DNA from 3 places in the Microbacterium sp. R86528 genome. Region 2 is predicted to be linked to each of the others. Evidence: predicted binding sites of a transcription regulator. Region 2 holds the regulator's gene; each other region holds the start of a gene.

Region 1 (5,603 bases), 590 kb from region 2:
GCCACCAGCCAGCTTCGCGAGGCGCTCCTGGAGCTTCTCGCGGTCGTAGTCGCTGTCGGTGTTGTCGATCTCACGACGGATCTGTGTAACGCGGCCTTCGATCTGCTCCGCGTCACCCGAACCTTCGATGATGGTCGTCTCGTCCTTGGTGATGATGACCTTGCGGGCACGACCAAGCAGGTCGAGGGTGGCGTTCTCAAGCTTGAGTCCGACCTCCTCGGTGATGACCTGTCCACCGGTGAGGATGGCGATGTCCTGCAGCTGCGCCTTGCGACGGTCGCCGAAGCCAGGAGCCTTGACGGCAACCGACTTGAAGATGCCGCGGATCTTGTTGAGCACGAGAGTAGCGAGTGCTTCGCCCTCGACGTCCTCAGCGATGATCAAGAGTTCCTTGCCATCCTGGATGACCTTGTCGACGATCGGAAGAAGATCCTTGATGTTCGAGATCTTCTGGTTCGCGATCAGGATGTAGGGGTCTTCGAAGACCGCTTCCTGACGCTCCGGGTCGGTAACGAAGTACGGGTTCAGGTAGCCCTTGTCGAAGCGCATGCCCTCGGTGAGCTCGAGCTCGGTGCCGAAGGTGTTGGACTCCTCAACGGTGACCACGCCTTCCTTGCCGACCTTGTCGATCGCCTCGGCGATCAGGGCGCCGATCTCAGCGTCGCCGGCCGAGATGGACGCGGTGGCAGCGATCTCCTCCTTGGTCTCAACCTCCTTGGCGTCGGCGAGAAGCTGAGCGGTGATGGCCTGAACGGCCTTCTCGATGCCCTTCTTGAGCGAGATCGGGTCTGCGCCGGCTGCGACGTTGCGCAGACCTTCGCGAACGAGCGCCTGCGCCAGAACGGTAGCGGTGGTGGTGCCGTCGCCAGCGACGTCGTCAGTCTTCTTGGCGACCTCCTTGACGAGCTCGGCACCAATCTTCTCGAACGGGTCGTCCAGTTCGATCTCCTTGGCGATGGACACGCCATCGTTGGTGATCGTGGGGGCGCCCCACTTCTTTTCAAGCACGACGTTGCGACCGCGCGGGCCGAGCGTCACCTTGACGGCGTCGGCCAGAATGTTGAGGCCGCGCTCGAGGCCACGGCGGGCCTCCTCGTCGAAAGCGATGATCTTTGCCATGTGTGTGTCGTCCCTCCCGGACGTTGGGCTTGCATTATTGGCACTCTACGAATGCGAGTGCTAAGCCATTCTGGCACTCGACCCCATCGAGTGCAAGCCACGCACGCGGTGTGGTGACACACAGAAACGCCGATACCTTTCGGTACCGGCGTTTCTCAAGTCATTGCCGCTCGTCAGATGACGCGAACCGTCTCAGCTTGGGGGCCCTTCTGGCCAGAACCGACGGTGAATTCCACGGCTTGGCCCTCTTCGAGCACGCGGAAGCCGCTCATATCGATATTCGAGTAGTGAACGAAAACGTCCTGCCCGTCGGAGACGGTGATGAACCCGAATCCTTTTTCAGCGTTGAACCATTTGACGGTGCCCTGAGCCATGCGATCTCCTGTGTGTGGTGCGACAAGAATCATCGTATGGAGCGTTGCGCAGCGACGAACGCCAGATCGGCATCTGTTGACACGCGCGCACCAAAGTATTTACGCGGGCGAAACACATCAGCATTTGCTGGCGAAACGCGTCGCCACCCTTCGAGTGCGCCGACTAGGGCGTGGGCGTTGCGGTACCGGCTGAGGCGCGGTCCACACCGATCACGATCGTGAGTTGCTGCTCGTCTGCTGTCGCGGGTTGATATACGTCGGTCTGCGCGACCTCGGCACCACCGATGACATTCGCCAGACCCAAAGCCGCCGCTTCGTCTTCGTCGTTCAGGTAGTAGACCGTCGTCTCAGCGAAGTCTTCTGAACCTGCTTCACTCGCGGTGACCATCTCATCGGCCCAACCCGCGGCAACGACGACATCTTTCAACTGGGTCGCAAGCCCGCTCTCGGGCGTGGCGTTCAAGATCACCACATCGAATGACGTATCGACGACCGCTTCCACATCGGGTGTGGGTTCAACGGTCGCTGCCGGCTCGGGGGCGCCCAGCTCGATCCGGCCGGAGGCAATCAGTGTGGCGAAGATGCCGACGGTGATCAGCACGATGGTGGCAAGCGCCGCCCACAGCAGAACGACCCACCCGCGCATATGCGGGTTCTCGGCGCGGTGCGCACCAATACGCCCTGACTCAGGGAGGTCGTCGAAGCGATCCTTCGGCACAGACGTTTTCGGCACCAGAGAATGTTACCTGCCCACGTTATGAAGCCGAGTATCGCGCTGTCTGCGCAGTCGCTTCACCAGCATCGGGTCGAATTCCTGCGCGGGCACCGTATCGATGAGTCGTCCGAGCAACTGATAGTAGCGAGCGGGCGAGAGGGCAAGCTCCGCTCGAATCGCCTCTTCTTTCGCTCCGACATGGCGACGCCACTCTCGCTCGAATTCGAGAATGGCGCGTTCACGGTCGGTCAGGGGCACCCGATAACGCTAACGCGCAGCATCCACCTCGACTGCCCGCCACTCCACGTAGCCGCCAAGGGGATCAACATTTGCCATCGCTTCGCCATTGAGCGAGAGAACGAACCGGTCCCAAGACTCGTCCAAGGTGGCACCGGCGAGCTGCGCGAGAAGTCGGGGCGGGTCGATGCTGATCCATTCAGCATCCATCGAACGAATCGTCTCGACAAGCCGCTCGCGGTCTGCGTGGGCAATATGCGGCAGCACTCCGGGCGTCGTCACCACGAGCGTGGCATCTCGCGGCGCCGAGGCTGCGGCCGCCCGCAGCACGGCAGCGTCTGTCGCATCGCCCGCGTCGATTACGAGTGCCTCTCGTGCTGCGATATCGAGCGCGCCTGAAATCCTCTCGGATCGACCGATCTCTCCCGGCCAGACGAGCGCTGAGAGAAAGCGGCGGTCATCGGCGCACGAGGCGTCGAGCGGCTGCAGATCGATGCCGCGGCGCCAGACGATCTCTGGCATTCGCAGCGCGGGCCGGCCAACCAGCTCGCAGTCGAGCAACACCGTTGAAGCGGCCGCGCGAGGATCAAGCTGTGTGCCGTCGCCGTAGCGATAGGAATAGCGGTCAGGCACTAGACACAGCCCGGCGCTCGCACCGATCTCAAGCAGCGCGATGGGCCCGGCAATAAGGCTCAGCGCGGGCATCAACGCCGCACAGCGCAACGGCTCATTGGTCTGCAGACTGCGCTGAGAGGCCTCGGCGACAACCGCTTCGGCGTGCTCTCGCAACCACCGTGACCACTCGGTGAAGGTTGTCTCTGGTGCACCGAGCATGCGGCAAACGGCGAATACCAACGGTGGCTGACGGCGTGTGGGCGGCAGGCGTGCAATGGTGCGAGCAGCCGCACCACCTGCCGCGACCCCCATCGCCCACTCTTCATACAGCGCCGAGCGGCCGGGGGCCTCATCGCGGGCGAAGCGGCCGTACCGCGCCATGACGACTTGTTCCGCAGACTCATGCACTCCCCCATTCTCGTGGCGAATGCACAGCACTCACGGAACATACGCGCACACCGTGCGGTTGAATGGACGAAGACCCAAGGAGGACTCATGAACTACGCCGTCAACAAGACCGACGCCGAGTGGCGCGCCGAACTCACCGACGAGCAGTACGCGGTGCTGCGCAAAGCGGGGACAGAGCGCGCGTGGACGGGCGAGCTTCTCGACGAAAGCCGCTCTGGTTTCTACACTTGCGCCGCATGCGATGCTGAGCTGTTCAAGAGTGGCACCAAGTTCGACTCCCACTGCGGGTGGCCGAGCTTCTACGAATCTGTGCGCCCCGAGGCCGTCGAACTGCTCGAAGACAACGCCCACGGCATGCAGCGCACCGAAGTGCGTTGCGCGAACTGCGGCTCACACCTCGGGCACGTGTTTCCCGACGGATTCGGCACCCCGACGGGTGACCGCTATTGCATGAACTCGCTGTCGCTAAACTTCACCCCGGAAGCCTCTTAGTGAGCGAGCCCGAGCGGGTGGCCCCGGCGCTCGAAGCGGTTCGCGCTCGTCGCTCGTGGTCGAAAGTCACCGAACAAGCGCCCGCCCGCGCCGAGCTCGAGATCCTGGTGAGCGCAGCGGGCCGCGTCGCGGACCACTCCTCGATGCGACCGTGGCGACTGATCGAGCTGCGCGGCGCCGACCGCGATCGGCTCGGCAAAGCCATCAACAAAGCCGAGGGACGCAAAGGGGCCTCAACCAAGCCGTTGCGAGCGCCTCTGCTGATCGCTGTCGTGGCCACCTACCGCAAAAGCGACAAGGTTCCGCGGTGGGAGCAAGAGGCCGTGGCGTCGGGCGTCGCCCACATGCTGAGCCTGTTGCTCGACGAAGCTGGCTGGGGCGTACTGTGGCGCACCGGTCATTACACCCGCTCGAAGGCCGTTGCCAAGTTGCACGGGCTCGAGGCGAACGAAGAACTTCTCGGCTGGCTATACGTCGGCGGCAAGCCACCGCGCGCTCGCATCGGACGTCGCAAGCCGATTGAAGCCCGCAAGCATCTCTCGCGTCTGCCGAAACCGAAGTCGAAGACGAAGCCCAAGCCCAAGAAGTCGTGAGGCTTCAGGGTCGTCGCAGCCGCCACGGCGCAGCTGCGACGACTACCGACAGCAGCGCTATCGCGACGATCACTATCTGAGTGAGCAATGGCGGGCTGGACGCTGTCGGCCAGATGGCGTCGAGGATGACCGCGGTGACAAGCAGCCCGACCACCGAGCCGAGCCCGAGCAGCAGCACACCCGTGTGCTGCACCAGCGCCGCAGACAAGAAGATGTAGACGACGCCGAGGGCGCCCCCGGCGTAGATCCATGCTTCAGCAGGAAGCGCCTCGGGCATGCCGACGATCGCGACGTCGATCACTGCCGCGACGGCAAGAAACGTTGTGCCGCCGGCAAAGTTGACCAGTGTCGCCGTCAGCGGGGTGCCCACCTGCTGACGCAGGCGGCCGTTGGTGGCTTGCTGCCATGCAATGCCCGCACCGGCAAAGAACGGCAGAATCAGCATCCACACTGGAATGCCCTGCACGGTGTCGCCGACGAACACCGACCCGACGGCGACCAGAGCGATTGCCGCTCCGATCACGCGCGGCATTGTCACCGCGACAACCCCGCCAGGTCCGTAGCCGGTGCGGTCCAAGACGAGACCGTTCACGGTTTGACCGGCCACCATTCCCACGGTGAACAGGCCTACCCCGATGATGCCCACCGACAGGCCCTGGGTGGCCACGGCGAATGCTCCCGCGGCGCCGCCCAGCAGCATCCACCAGGGGATCGTCGCTGCGCGCACTCCGTCAACCAGATGGCGCACTCCCCCGCGCCCGGCGGGGAACAGTGCGCTCAGCACGATCAGAATGACAAACCCCGAGCCGAAGGAAATGAACGCGGCGACAAAGCCGTCGTCTAAGGCGACACCGAGTTGCCCGTTCACTCGCGCTTGCATCGCGGTGAGAGCACCCACACTGATTGCACCGCAAATCGCCACCCAAGTGGGCAAGATCCGCGGATTCTTCCTCATTGAGCCGACTACGGGACTTGAACCCGTAACCCCCATATTACAAGTATGGTGCGCTACCAATTGCGCCAAGTCGGCAGAAAGACCATCTTACCGAT
Region 2 (5,603 bases):
AGAAGTGAATGTCTTCGATGTCTTTCAGCACGCGCGTGACCAGGCGTAGGCCCGAGGTTCCCTGGGGAAGGTCCACCTGAGTGATGTCACCCGTGACCACCATGCGGGTGCCGAATCCAAGACGGGTCAAGAACATCTTCATCTGCTCAGGAGTCGTGTTCTGGGCTTCGTCGAGCACCACGAATGAGTCGTTCAAGGTGCGGCCGCGCATGTAGGCGAGCGGCGCAACCTCGATGGTGCCCGATGCCATCAATTTCGGCACGATCTCAGGGTCGAGCATCTCGTTCAGAGCGTCATACAGCGGCCGCAGATAGGGATCGATTTTGTCGTTCAGGGTGCCGGGCAGAAAGCCCAACCGCTCCCCGGCCTCTACCGCGGGTCGTGTGAGGATGATGCGGCTGACTTCTTTGCGTTGCAGCGCCTGCACCGCCTTGGCCATGGCGAGGTAGGTCTTCCCAGTTCCTGCTGGCCCGATCCCGAAGACGATGGTGTTCTCTTCGATCGCGTCGACATACTCCTTCTGGCCAATCGTCTTTGGGCGGATGATGCGCCCGCGCGACGAAACGATTGCCTCACCCATAACCTCGGACGGCCGTGGGCCACCGTCCGTGCGAAGCATGCGCTCGGAAGAAGCGACATCGTTGGGAACGAGGTCGTGACCAGATTGGGTCATTGCCAGCAGTTCATCGACCAGCCTTCGCGCGGCCTGAACAGCTTCGCGGGAACCCGAAAGTGTGATCTCATTGCCGCGCACATGCACGTCGACCTCAGGGTGTTCCTTCTCGACGACGCGCAGCAGGCGATCCTGAGGTCCGAGTAGCTGCACCATGGCCACGCCATCGGCAAATACTCGGTCGATTGTTGGTTCGTCAGGCACCGACGCTCGTTTCGGTCAGTTCACCGCAGAGCACATGCGCATGAACGTGGAAGACAGTTTGGCCAGCGGTTTCGCCGGAGTTGAATACCAGCCGAAACTCGCCGTTCGCGTGCGTAGCGGCTAGCTCTTTGGCCAGCGCCACCATTTCAGCCAGCAACGCGGGATCTCCAGCTGCGAGCTCGGCGACATCACGGTACTGCTGTGTCTTGGGGATCACGAGCAGATGGACCGGTGCCTGAGGGGCGATATCGCGAATCGCAAACACGTTGTCGGTCTCTGCGAGGATCTCCGACGGAATCTCACCCCGGAAGATGCGTGTGAAAATCGTGGGTTCGCTCATCACTGCAGTCTACCGGCGGGTGGGACCATCGGAAGAGAAACGCTTCTCACCAGCGATCGAGCCGCGCGCTCAGCACCGCGAGCGCCGCCGGGCCCGCGGTTGAGGTGCGCAGCACAGTCTCGCCCAGTCGAACGAGGTCGGCGCCAGCGCCTATCAGCGCGGTGATCTCGTCGGGACTGATGCCGCCTTCCGGCCCGACCACCAGCAGCAGATCGCGAGGATCGTCCTTCACCTCGAACGTCGAGAGTCGCTGTGTAGCAGTGGGCTCGAGCAGAACGACTCGCGAAGACTGAGCACGGGCAACCAGCGCAGCAGTCGTCACAACATCAGAAACCTCGGGCACCCAAGCGCGATGGGCCTGCTTGGCTGCCTCGCGCACGATGCTCGCCCAGCGAGCTCGCCCCTTCGCCTTCTTTGCCGCGTCCCATCGAGATACGCTGCGAGCTGACTGCCACGGCACGATCGCGTCGACGCCGAGTTCAGTGGCTGCCTGCACCGCGAGTTCGTCTCGGTCGCCTTTGGCAAGCGCCTGCACAAGGATCACGCGAGGGTGGGGTTCTGCAAACTGCTGGCGTTCCTCGACCGCGATGCACACCTCTTTGGGCGCGACCGACATCACGGTGCCGCGAAGCCAGCCGCCCCGACCATCGCCGACGGTCACTTCTTCGCCCGCGCGAACGCGCCGCACCGCAGCAGCGTGATGGGCCTCCGGTCCGGTGAGCGTGACAGTTTCGCCCACTCCAGCCGACAGCGGATCATCAACCAAGAAGTGCAACGCCACGTCAGATCATCCTCGGAAGCGGTCGCGGAGCTTAGAGAAGACTCCCTGGTGGAACTCCGAGAGCTTGGGGCTTGGCGCGCGGGTGCGCTTGGCGAAGTCTTCGATGAGGGCGCGCTCTTTCGAGCCGATGCGCGTTGGCGTCACCACATGCACGCCGACTCGAAGGTCACCGCGGTTGGACCCGCGCAAGGGAGTGATTCCACGGCCCTTGATCGTGAGCACGTCTCCGGACTGCACGCCGGGACGGATCTCAAGGTCTACGGAGCCGTCGAGAGAGTCGATGGTGGTGTTGGTGCCCAAAATCGCGTCGCTCATTGACACCTCCAATGTCGCGAGCAGATCATCGCCGTCGCGTGAGAACACGTCGTCGTTGTTCACGGTGATCTCCAGGTACAGATCACCATTGGGCCCACCGGCTGGACCCACTTCGCCCGAGCCCGGCAACTGCAGTCGCAGACCGTTCTCGACGCCAGCAGGGATGTCGAGAGACACCGTGCGACGCGAGCGCACTCGACCTTGACCCTGACACGTAGCGCACGGATAAGGGATCGTGGTGCCGTATCCAGAACACACGTTGCACGGCTGGTTGGTGACCACGTTTCCCAGCAGGCTTCGCACCTGACGCTGCACGTGACCCGCTCCGTGGCAGATGTCACATGTCACCGGAGACGTACCGGGCTGGCAGCAGGAGCCCTCGCACGTCTCGCACAGCACTGCGGTATCGACTTCGATGTCTCGGTGAACACCGAAGACCACGTCAGCAAGATCGAGAGTCACCCGCACCAGTGCATCTTGACCACGCTCGCGTCTTGAGCGCGGGCGACCGCCCCGCGAACCACCTGCGCCGCCGAAGAACGTCTCGAAGATGTCGTTGAAGCCGCCGAATCCTCCTGCGCCGCCAAAGCCTGCGTTATCACCACCCATGTCGTAGCGGGCACGCTGCTCATCGTTGCTCAGCACGTCGTAAGCGTGCGTCACAAGCTTGAAGCGCTCTGACGCGTCTTCGCCCGGATTGACATCAGGGTGCAGTTCCCGGGCAAGTCGGCGATATGCCTTCTTGATCTCATCGAGGGATGCTTCTCGGGAAACCCCGAGGACTTCATAGTGGTCAGCCACTTTCGCCTTCCTGCCGCGCACGAGCGCGGGATCGTATTGCGAGCGCGCTTCAGCGGCTCGTGTCGTCTTCTTCGAGCATGCGCGTGAGGTAGCGGGCTACCGCTCTCACCGCCGCAAGGTTTGTGGGATAGTCCATTCGCGTGGGTCCGAGCAATCCGACACGCGCTCCCGCGCCGGTCGCGTCATAGTCGCTTGTCACAACGGATGCTTCGGCGAGTCCGAATGCTTCGTTCTCACGACCGATGCTGGCGGCGAGCCCGTGCTCATCGGCCACCATCTCCCCCATCAAGCGAACCAAAGTCACCTGCTGTTCGATTGCTTCCAAGAGCGGATAGATGCTGCCACGAAAGTCCGACTCTCGTTTTGCGAGGTTCGCGCTGCCTGCCAGCACCAGGCGATCTTGCCGGAATTCTTCGAGGTCTTCCGCTACGGCACGCGCGAGCACGCGGGTGGCGGCATCCCATGGCTTGGTGGGATCGTCGTGCAGCGCCAGGTGGGTTTCGATGCGATGGAGGCCGTCACGCACAGATCGACCGACCAGCAGCGTGCTGAGTTCAGCGCGCATGCGGCCAAGGTCCGTTTCATCGAACTCGTCTTGAACATTGCTGACCCGTTGCGATACGCGGCCTGTGTCGGTAACGACGATCACGAGCATCCGACCACTGCCCAATTGCACAAGTTCGACGTGAGACACATTCGCTCGCTCGAACGAGGGGTACTGCACGATCGCTACTTGGCCGGTGAGCTGTGTCAGGGCGCGCACGGTGCGGCTGAGTGCGTCATCGAGGTCTACCGGGCCCTCAAGAAACGAAGAGATCGCGGTGCGCTGGGCGGGAGTAAGCGGGCGAACCTCAGCAAGGTGATCCACGAACACGCGGTATCCCTTGTCAGTCGGGATGCGTCCCGACGAGGTGTGAGGGGCGACGATGAGCTCCTCATCTTCGAGGAGAGCCATATCGTTGCGAATCGTGGCCGCTGAGACGCCGAACGCATGACGGTCGACGATCGTCTTGCTCCCGACCGGCTCGCGCGTGTCGACGTAGTCCTGGACGATGGCGCGTAGCACTTCGAGCCCACGTTCGCTGACCATGACGTTCCTCCCCGCTGGCACTCCTCAACCGTGAGTGCCAATTCTAGACCGGCTCGACGCCTGACGCGTCAGCGTAGCCCGTGCGTGTGGCATTTTTCCTCGTGCGCACCTACGCTGACTGCGATGAGTGATCCGCAGAGTTCAACGCCGAAGCTCCACCTGACCGCCGGAAACGTGCGTGGAACCGAATCCGAGGGCATTCGTCGCTTTCTCGGTATTCCGTACGCTCTGCCGCCTTTCGACGAGCGCCGGTTTCGGCTGCCCGAGCCGGTTCCCCCGTGGGAGGGAGAGCGGGATGCGACCCAATTCGGTGCGACTGCGCCGCAGTCACCGTATCCCGGCGCTCTCGGCGAATTGCTCTCGTCTGTCGAGATTGCGGGCGACGACATTCTGACGGCGAACGTGTGGACGCCCGTCGAGGCGCACTCCTTGCCAGTGATGGTGTGGTTTCACGGCGGGGCTCTTGAAAGAGGAACGCCCGCGCTGAGCGCGTATGACGGCTCAGCTTTCGCACGCGATGGTGTCGTGTTCGTCTCAATTGCCTACCGGGTCGGCTCTGAAGGGTTCTCAGTGCTCGAGGGCGCCCCATGCAATCTCGGACTCGCAGACGCCGCCGCCGGGTTGCGTTGGGTTCACGACGAGATCACGCACTTCGGCGGAGACCCGAACCGCATCACGATTGTGGGAGAGTCCGCTGGCGGCGCGATCGTAGCGGCATTGCTCTCGCGCCCTGACACCGTCAAGTTGGTTGCAGGCGCAGCGATCGAAAGCGCCCCGCTGGTGGCCGATTCAATGGCGCGCGCCGGCCGCGTGACCCGAGCGTTGGCCAAGCGGCTGGGTCTTCCCGCGACCCGAGATGCGTTCGCGCAGATCACGCCGAGGATTCTTCTCGAAGAGAGAAGGCAGCAGTCCGCGGGCGGCTCCCCACTGGGCGGGGCACCTGGTTTCGCGCTGGCCATTGACGCTGATACCTTGCCGCTGTCACCCCATGAGGCGCTGGTGAACGTCGAGGTTCCCTTGCTGATCGGCACAAACACCGACGAGTATCGATTGTGGTTTCCGCCGGCAGCGCTCGCTGCCATCACAACCCTGAAGTTCCAGCTCGGTCGCCTGGCGCTGGGCATTTCGTCACGAGCAGTCAAGCTGTATCGGGCGGCATGGCCGCACGCGTCTACCGGAGAGCTCTTTGGGCAGATTGCCACCGACGTGCTTCTGCGCAAGGCCGCTGTCTCCGTTGCCGAAAAGCGCCGGGCGAACTCTTTCGTCTATGAGTTTGCGTGGCAGAGCCCGGTGCGAGAGCTCAAAGCGGCCCACGCGATCGAGATTGGCTTTGTCTTCGATCAGCTGAATGCCGCAGATTCGGTGCGCATGGCGGGCAGGCTTGCACCGCAGGCGCTTG
Region 3 (5,603 bases), 350 kb from region 2:
CGCTTGATGCGGGCCTCATTCTTCTGCCCGGCGCATTGGCGATGGGCTTCGCCGGCCCGGTCATTGGGCGCATCTACGACCGATGGGGCACACGCGTGCTGATCGTGCCCGGGTCGATCCTCACCAGCGGCATGCTCTGGGCGAGTACGACCTACGACGAGAACACTGCCGTCTGGGTGGTAGTCGCGGTGCAGACGCTTCTTTCTGTTGGCCTTGCCCTCTCATTCACGCCACTGTTCACCGCATCGCTCGCGTCGGTTCGACCGAGGTTCTATTCGTACGGCAGCGCCATCGTCAGCACCGCTCAACAGGTTGCCGGAGCAGCCGGTATTGCGTTGATGATCGGCATCATGTCGTCGGTGAGCGCCATGCAGACGCACTCGGGCACTGCCGCGGTCACCGCTGAAGCCGCGGGCATTCACGCCGCCTACCTCGTCGGCGCGATCATCTCGCTGCTCACCATCGTCGGCGCGTTCTTCATTCGCAAGCCTGCCGACGACCTCGACGCTGCGCCAGTTGCTCACTGACGCAGCGACGTCGACACAGACAAATACAGCTCTGCCCCCCGCTGTCTCAGCGGGGGGCAGAGCTGTATTTCGTGCCTTAGTTGGTGCCGCAGGCGCTTCCACCGCAGCATCCACCCGCGGATTCTGCGGGGGCGAGAAGGTTCTTCTCGTCGTCAACGGGCTTGAGGGCAACGGTCTCTGGCTGTGAAGTCATGGCTCCATAGTACGACCATCGGCCAAGCGCGGGGCCGCCGCAACACCATGCGCGTGCAAACGACAAACGCCCGCAGAATGATCTGCGGGCGTCGTCGAACTTGCGTCGTGGCTAGACACGACGCATGTCAGAAACCATGGGGCAGTCGAAGGGGTCGCGTGCTGCGAGTCCGACGCGGTTGAGGTAGTCGATGACGATCGCGTACGAACGCCAGAGCGTGGTCTCGGTATACGGAACGTCGAGTGTTTCGCACTGCTCACGTACGATTTCGCGAGCCTTCGCGAGGTGCAGGCGCGACATGCTCGGAAAGAGGTGGTGCTCGACCTGGTAGTTGAGGCCGCCCATGAGCCAGGTGGCCCACCATCCGCCGCTGACATTGCGCGAGGTGCGAACCTGCTTGCTGAAGAAGTCGAGTCGAGCGTCGGGCGCGATGATCGGCATTCCCTTGTGGTTCGGTGCGAATGCCGCGCCCATGTAGACGCCGAAGACCGCGAGCTGAACGCCCATGAACGCAAAGGCCATGCCGAGCGGCAGCAGCAGAAAAACCGGCACGATGACGATCGCGAGGCGCGTGAGAATCAACGTGATTTCGAGCGCACGGCCTTTGACCTTGCCCTTGGTGAAGAACAGGTGCTTCAGACCGAGGTAGTGCAGGTTGATGCCCTCGAGCGTCAACAGTGGAAAGAACAACCAGCCCTGCTTGCGAGTGATCAGGCGGACGAATCCGCGTGACTGAGCCGCGTCCTCTTCGAGGAATGAGATCGTGTCGACCTCGATGTCGGGGTCTTTGCCCACCCGGTTGGGGTTGGCGTGGTGACGGCTGTGCTTGGCATCCCACCACGACAAACTCATGCCCACGAACCCTGCCGCGAGAACACGGGCGAGGCGGTCATTGGCGCGGCCGCTGGTGAGGATCTGCTTGTGCGCTGCCTCGTGTCCGAGGAAGGCGAACTGGGTGACGATGATGCCGAGTGCGGCCGCCATCAGCAGCTGAAACCAGCTTTCGCCGAGCAGAATGAACCCGGTGATGACGCCGCCAAGGGCAAGAACCAGCACGGTCGCGACAGTGCCGTAAAACCACGGGGTGCGTGCGAGCAGACCGGTCTCTTTCGCGACCTGCGAGATGTTCGTGTACGCACGGGCCACAGGGGGGAACGTGGTCGCACTCGCGTACGTCTGCCTGATTGGCCCGAGAGTGGATGCTGGTGCAACGGATGCCATCGCGGCTCCTCTGGTCGGCAGCGGCGACCCTGGAGCCAAAGCTGGTTGGGGCGGCCCGAAAGAGCCGTTGCGGCGAGCCTACGCGGGGGGTGATGCCGCAAGAGGCATGTCCTTGGCGATCTCACCTCGATTGCCGAGCGGGGCAGCCCATGCGATCACCAGCGCTCAATCACTCCGTTGCGGATCAACTCCGCGCCGAGCTGTTCCTCGAACGCATCAACGTCGTCATAAAAGGGGTCATCAAGTCTCTCTTCATTCATGAGAGCTCCGTTGCCGATACGTTGCCGTTGCCCTGGATCCGACCAAGGGCGACAGCCGCCTATGGGAAAGGGCGCCGTTGCGGGACGGAAGATTCGACCGCCCCGCAGCGGCGCATGATCGCTACTGTTCGACGGCTTGTGACGCGTCAGACTCGTGCGCCTGAAGGGCTGCGACCGAATCTGCTGTCGCGACAGCGATGCGGCGCGGCTTGGCTTTCTCGCTGACCGGGATCGTCACCGACAGCACCCCATTGTCATAGGACGCACTGATCTGCTCGGTGTCGACGCCTTGGCCGAGGTTGAGTTGGCGTACAAAAGTCGCCGCCTCACGCTCTCGAGTGATCCACTTCACATCATCGCCCGATGCGAGAGTCCGTTCAGCGCGGATTGTCAGCAATTGACCGTCGACGTCGATGTCAACCGAGCCGGGATCGATTCCGGGCAGATCCGCGGCGAGCACATAGTGGTCGCCGTCGCGGTAGAGGTCCATCGGCATGCGCCGCGGTCCACCGCGCGACTCGAGAAGGGTCGACGCAATACGGTCGAGGTCACGGAACGGGTCGTAGTTTGCCATAGTCATCTCCTTTTCTCTTCGCTCGAACGATGCGCTCGAGCGCCGATTCAAAGTTGAGCCCACATGACTCAACTGCTCAAATATTAGCACTCTCGGCAGTCGAGTGCCAGAAATTCGCCGTCAAAACATTGGCCCCCAACCCTGCCCGAAACAGACGCACGACGCTCCCCCAGCTACCGTGGGGGAATGACCTCCGACCGCGCCACCCGCCGCATTGAACTGACGATGCACAAGCCGTGGTTTGCGCTCTATGGCGGAATTCGCCCGACGCTCATCATCGAAGGCAGAGGCCAACCCGTGCAGTGGGGCGTGGGCACATGGCAGCTCGCCGCCGACGAGTCGGTGACGCTGGGCGTGTTTCTGTTCAACCGAATGTGGCGATTTGGCGAAGCTCAGTTCACGCTCGCACCCGAGGACCCCGCGAAGCTGATCTACGAAGCGCCGATCTGGCCTTTCACACGCGGACGCATGCGGTTGGGCTAGCTCGCTACCGTTAAGTGATGTCGACACCGACCAGCGCGATCCGAGTGCCCATACGGTTGGGGGCGCGCGGGGTTGTGTCGATGACAGGGCTCGTCGTCGCAACGCTCGGGGCAACTCTGCCGCAGGCGATGACTGCCCCGGTGCTTGGAATTACGGCAGATGCTTTCGGTGTGACCACGGGGGACGCCACCTGGGCTCTCACAATCACATTGGTTGTCGCCGTCGCCACCACACCGGTCATCGGGCGAATGGGAGACGCCTACGGCGCTCGACGGACGCTGCTGATGGTACTGCCGCTGGTAGCACTCGGCCTGTTCATCACGGCGATCGCGCCCACCCTCGGGTGGCTTATCGCCGGCCGCGCCATTCTTGGGGTCGGCGGGGGCGTGTTTCCACTGGCCATCGCCGCTGTGCCACGACTCGTACCGGAACACAACCGCGCGGGCGCTGTAGGTCTGGTCACCGCGATGTTCGCCACCGGGATCGGGTTCGGCGTGCTGGTATCGGGGCTGCTGGTCGATCACATCGGCATCCGCGCCACTGCCTGGGTGCCGTTTGCAATCGTCGTGGCGAGCTGGGTTGTTCTCGCTTCCGCTCTCCCCCACATTCCCCGCCGCCGCAACGTCCACGTGGAGCTGCGAGCAGCACTGTCGCTTGCAGTTGGCGTGATCGCCGTTCTTCTCGCCTTCACCGAGGCACCACGCTGGCCCTCGCCGTGGTGGTGGATCATCGCACTTGTTCTCATCGCGACCGTTGCGCTTTGCTACTGGTTCTTTCGCGAGCGCGTGAGCCCCGATCCTCTCCTCGGCGCTCCCACTCTGCGTCTGCGCGGAGTGTGGGCCACGCAACTGACCGCATTCTTGCTCGGCGCAGCCCTGCTCGGCATCTACGTTCTCATTCCGGCGTTCGCCGAGGCGCCCTCTGGCGACGAAGCAGGACTCTCTGCGTCAGTGACGCTCGCTGCATTGCTTCTGTTGCCGGCGACGATCGCCATGCTCGTGGTCGGTCCGCTGTCGGGTGTGCTGCGTCGATGGATCGGCACACGCGCGCCCGTCATTCTGGGAGCAGCCACGGCCGCCGCCGGTGCGCTCGTGATGATTATCGCGCCGCGCGAACTCATCACCCTGCTGCTGGGTACCGTTCTGCTCGGCGCGGGTATCGCGGCGGCGTCTGCCGGGCTCGTGAACGTGCTGATCGACCACGTCGATGAGCAGCACGTCGGTGCGGCCACGGGCCTGACTGTCGTCGCTCGGCAACTCGGAGGTGCGGTCGGCGCATCGATGATCGCGGCGCTGATAGCCATTCAGTCGTCCGAGCCGGATGGCGATGTATACGCGGCGGCGTTCAGCGCTATCACGGCGATCACGGTGCTCGCGGTTCTCTCGGCGCTATTGATTCCGAGCGGCACGACTTCAACGCTGCGGCGAGTACGCAGCCGACTCGCACGTTGAACAGCCCCATAGATACAGCGTTTCCTTAATTCATGGTTTGCTGTATTCTCAAATGGTGCTCGCCACCACCGCCTCCGTGACCCACACCGCCGCTCTCGCAAGGCTCGGCTTTGCACTCTCGGATGCGACCCGAGTGGGCATTCTGCTTGCGCTTCGCGCAGGCTCGGCGTACCCCTCTGACCTGGCCGACTCGCTCGACGTCTCACGACAGGTGATGTCGAATCAACTGGCGTGTTTGCGCGGGTGTGGCCTCGTCACGGCTACGCCAGACGGTCGACGCACGCAATACCGTCTCGCAGACGCTCATCTCGCACCAGCACTCGACGAACTACTGCAAGTGGTATTGCACGTCGAACCGGGCTGCTGCTCCACTGACGTCTGCACCTGCTCATGACCGCGGCCACCGGAACGCTCTCGGCTCAGCGCAAAGCAACCCTGCAACGACGAATCCGCTGGATCGTGTCGGCGACTATCGTCTACAACCTGATCGAGGCTGTCATCGCGTTGACAGCGGGCAACCTTGCGAACTCGGCCGCCCTAGTGGCGTTCGGACTCGACTCAACAATCGAGGTGCTGTCGGCCGCAGCGGTCGCATGGCAATTCACGCGGCGAGATCCAGAGCGTTGGGAGCGAGGAACACTGCGGGTCATCGCCGTCGCCTTCTTCGCACTCGCCGCGTATGTCACCGCCAGTTCGCTGTTCGCGTTGATCACCCGCGTTGACGTCGAACACAGCTCGACCGGCATCGCGATCGCCGCGCTCAGCGTGGTGATCATGCCGTTCTTGTCGTTTGCAGAACGTCGCGCCGGTCGCGAGCTGGGGTCGGCGAGCGCGGTTGCCGACTCGAAGCAGACGCTGATCTGCACATACCTGTCGGCCGCGGTCTTGGTCGGG

The links. Region 2 encodes HrcA, which represses chaperone genes, less so after heat shock. Its sites were predicted from a motif close to TTNGCACTCGNNNNNNNCGAGTGCNAA; they were not measured.
Region 1: a site for HrcA is predicted at 1,157-1,183, ahead of groL (chaperonin GroEL). Genes of this name have one in related genera too.
Region 3: a site for HrcA is predicted at 2,859-2,885, ahead of SJY18_RS00665 (Hsp20/alpha crystallin family protein). Genes of this name have one in related genera too.

Annotation. Positions count from the first base shown of each region.
Region 1 is NZ_CP138996.1:2,874,779-2,880,381, reverse strand. Features, by position in the region: gene groL (chaperonin GroEL) at 1-1,119, opposite strand, end outside; gene SJY18_RS13340 (cold-shock protein) at 1,293-1,493, opposite strand; gene SJY18_RS13335 (LytR C-terminal domain-containing protein) at 1,657-2,226, opposite strand; gene SJY18_RS13330 (DUF3263 domain-containing protein) at 2,236-2,466, opposite strand; gene SJY18_RS13325 (DUF2332 family protein) at 2,476-3,468, opposite strand; gene msrB (peptide-methionine (R)-S-oxide reductase MsrB) at 3,556-3,960, shown strand; gene SJY18_RS13315 (nitroreductase family protein) at 3,960-4,553, shown strand; gene SJY18_RS13310 (DMT family transporter) at 4,558-5,508, opposite strand; tRNA gene SJY18_RS13305 (tRNA-Thr) at 5,511-5,583, opposite strand.
Region 2 is NZ_CP138996.1:482,735-488,337, reverse strand. Features, by position in the region: gene SJY18_RS02430 (PhoH family protein) at 1-829, opposite strand, end outside; gene SJY18_RS02425 (HIT domain-containing protein) at 870-1,217, opposite strand; gene SJY18_RS02420 (16S rRNA (uracil(1498)-N(3))-methyltransferase) at 1,264-1,998, opposite strand; gene dnaJ (molecular chaperone DnaJ) at 2,005-3,114, opposite strand; gene hrcA (heat-inducible transcriptional repressor HrcA) at 3,164-4,204, opposite strand; gene SJY18_RS02405 (carboxylesterase/lipase family protein) at 4,328-5,603, shown strand, end outside.
Region 3 is NZ_CP138996.1:137,479-143,081, reverse strand. Features, by position in the region: gene SJY18_RS00675 (MDR family MFS transporter) at 1-527, shown strand, start outside; gene SJY18_RS00670 (acyl-CoA desaturase) at 832-1,941, opposite strand; gene SJY18_RS00665 (Hsp20/alpha crystallin family protein) at 2,323-2,775, opposite strand; gene SJY18_RS00660 (hypothetical protein) at 2,962-3,258, shown strand; gene SJY18_RS00655 (MFS transporter) at 3,276-4,709, shown strand; gene SJY18_RS00650 (metalloregulator ArsR/SmtB family transcription factor) at 4,762-5,103, shown strand; gene SJY18_RS00645 (cation transporter) at 5,100-5,603, shown strand, end outside.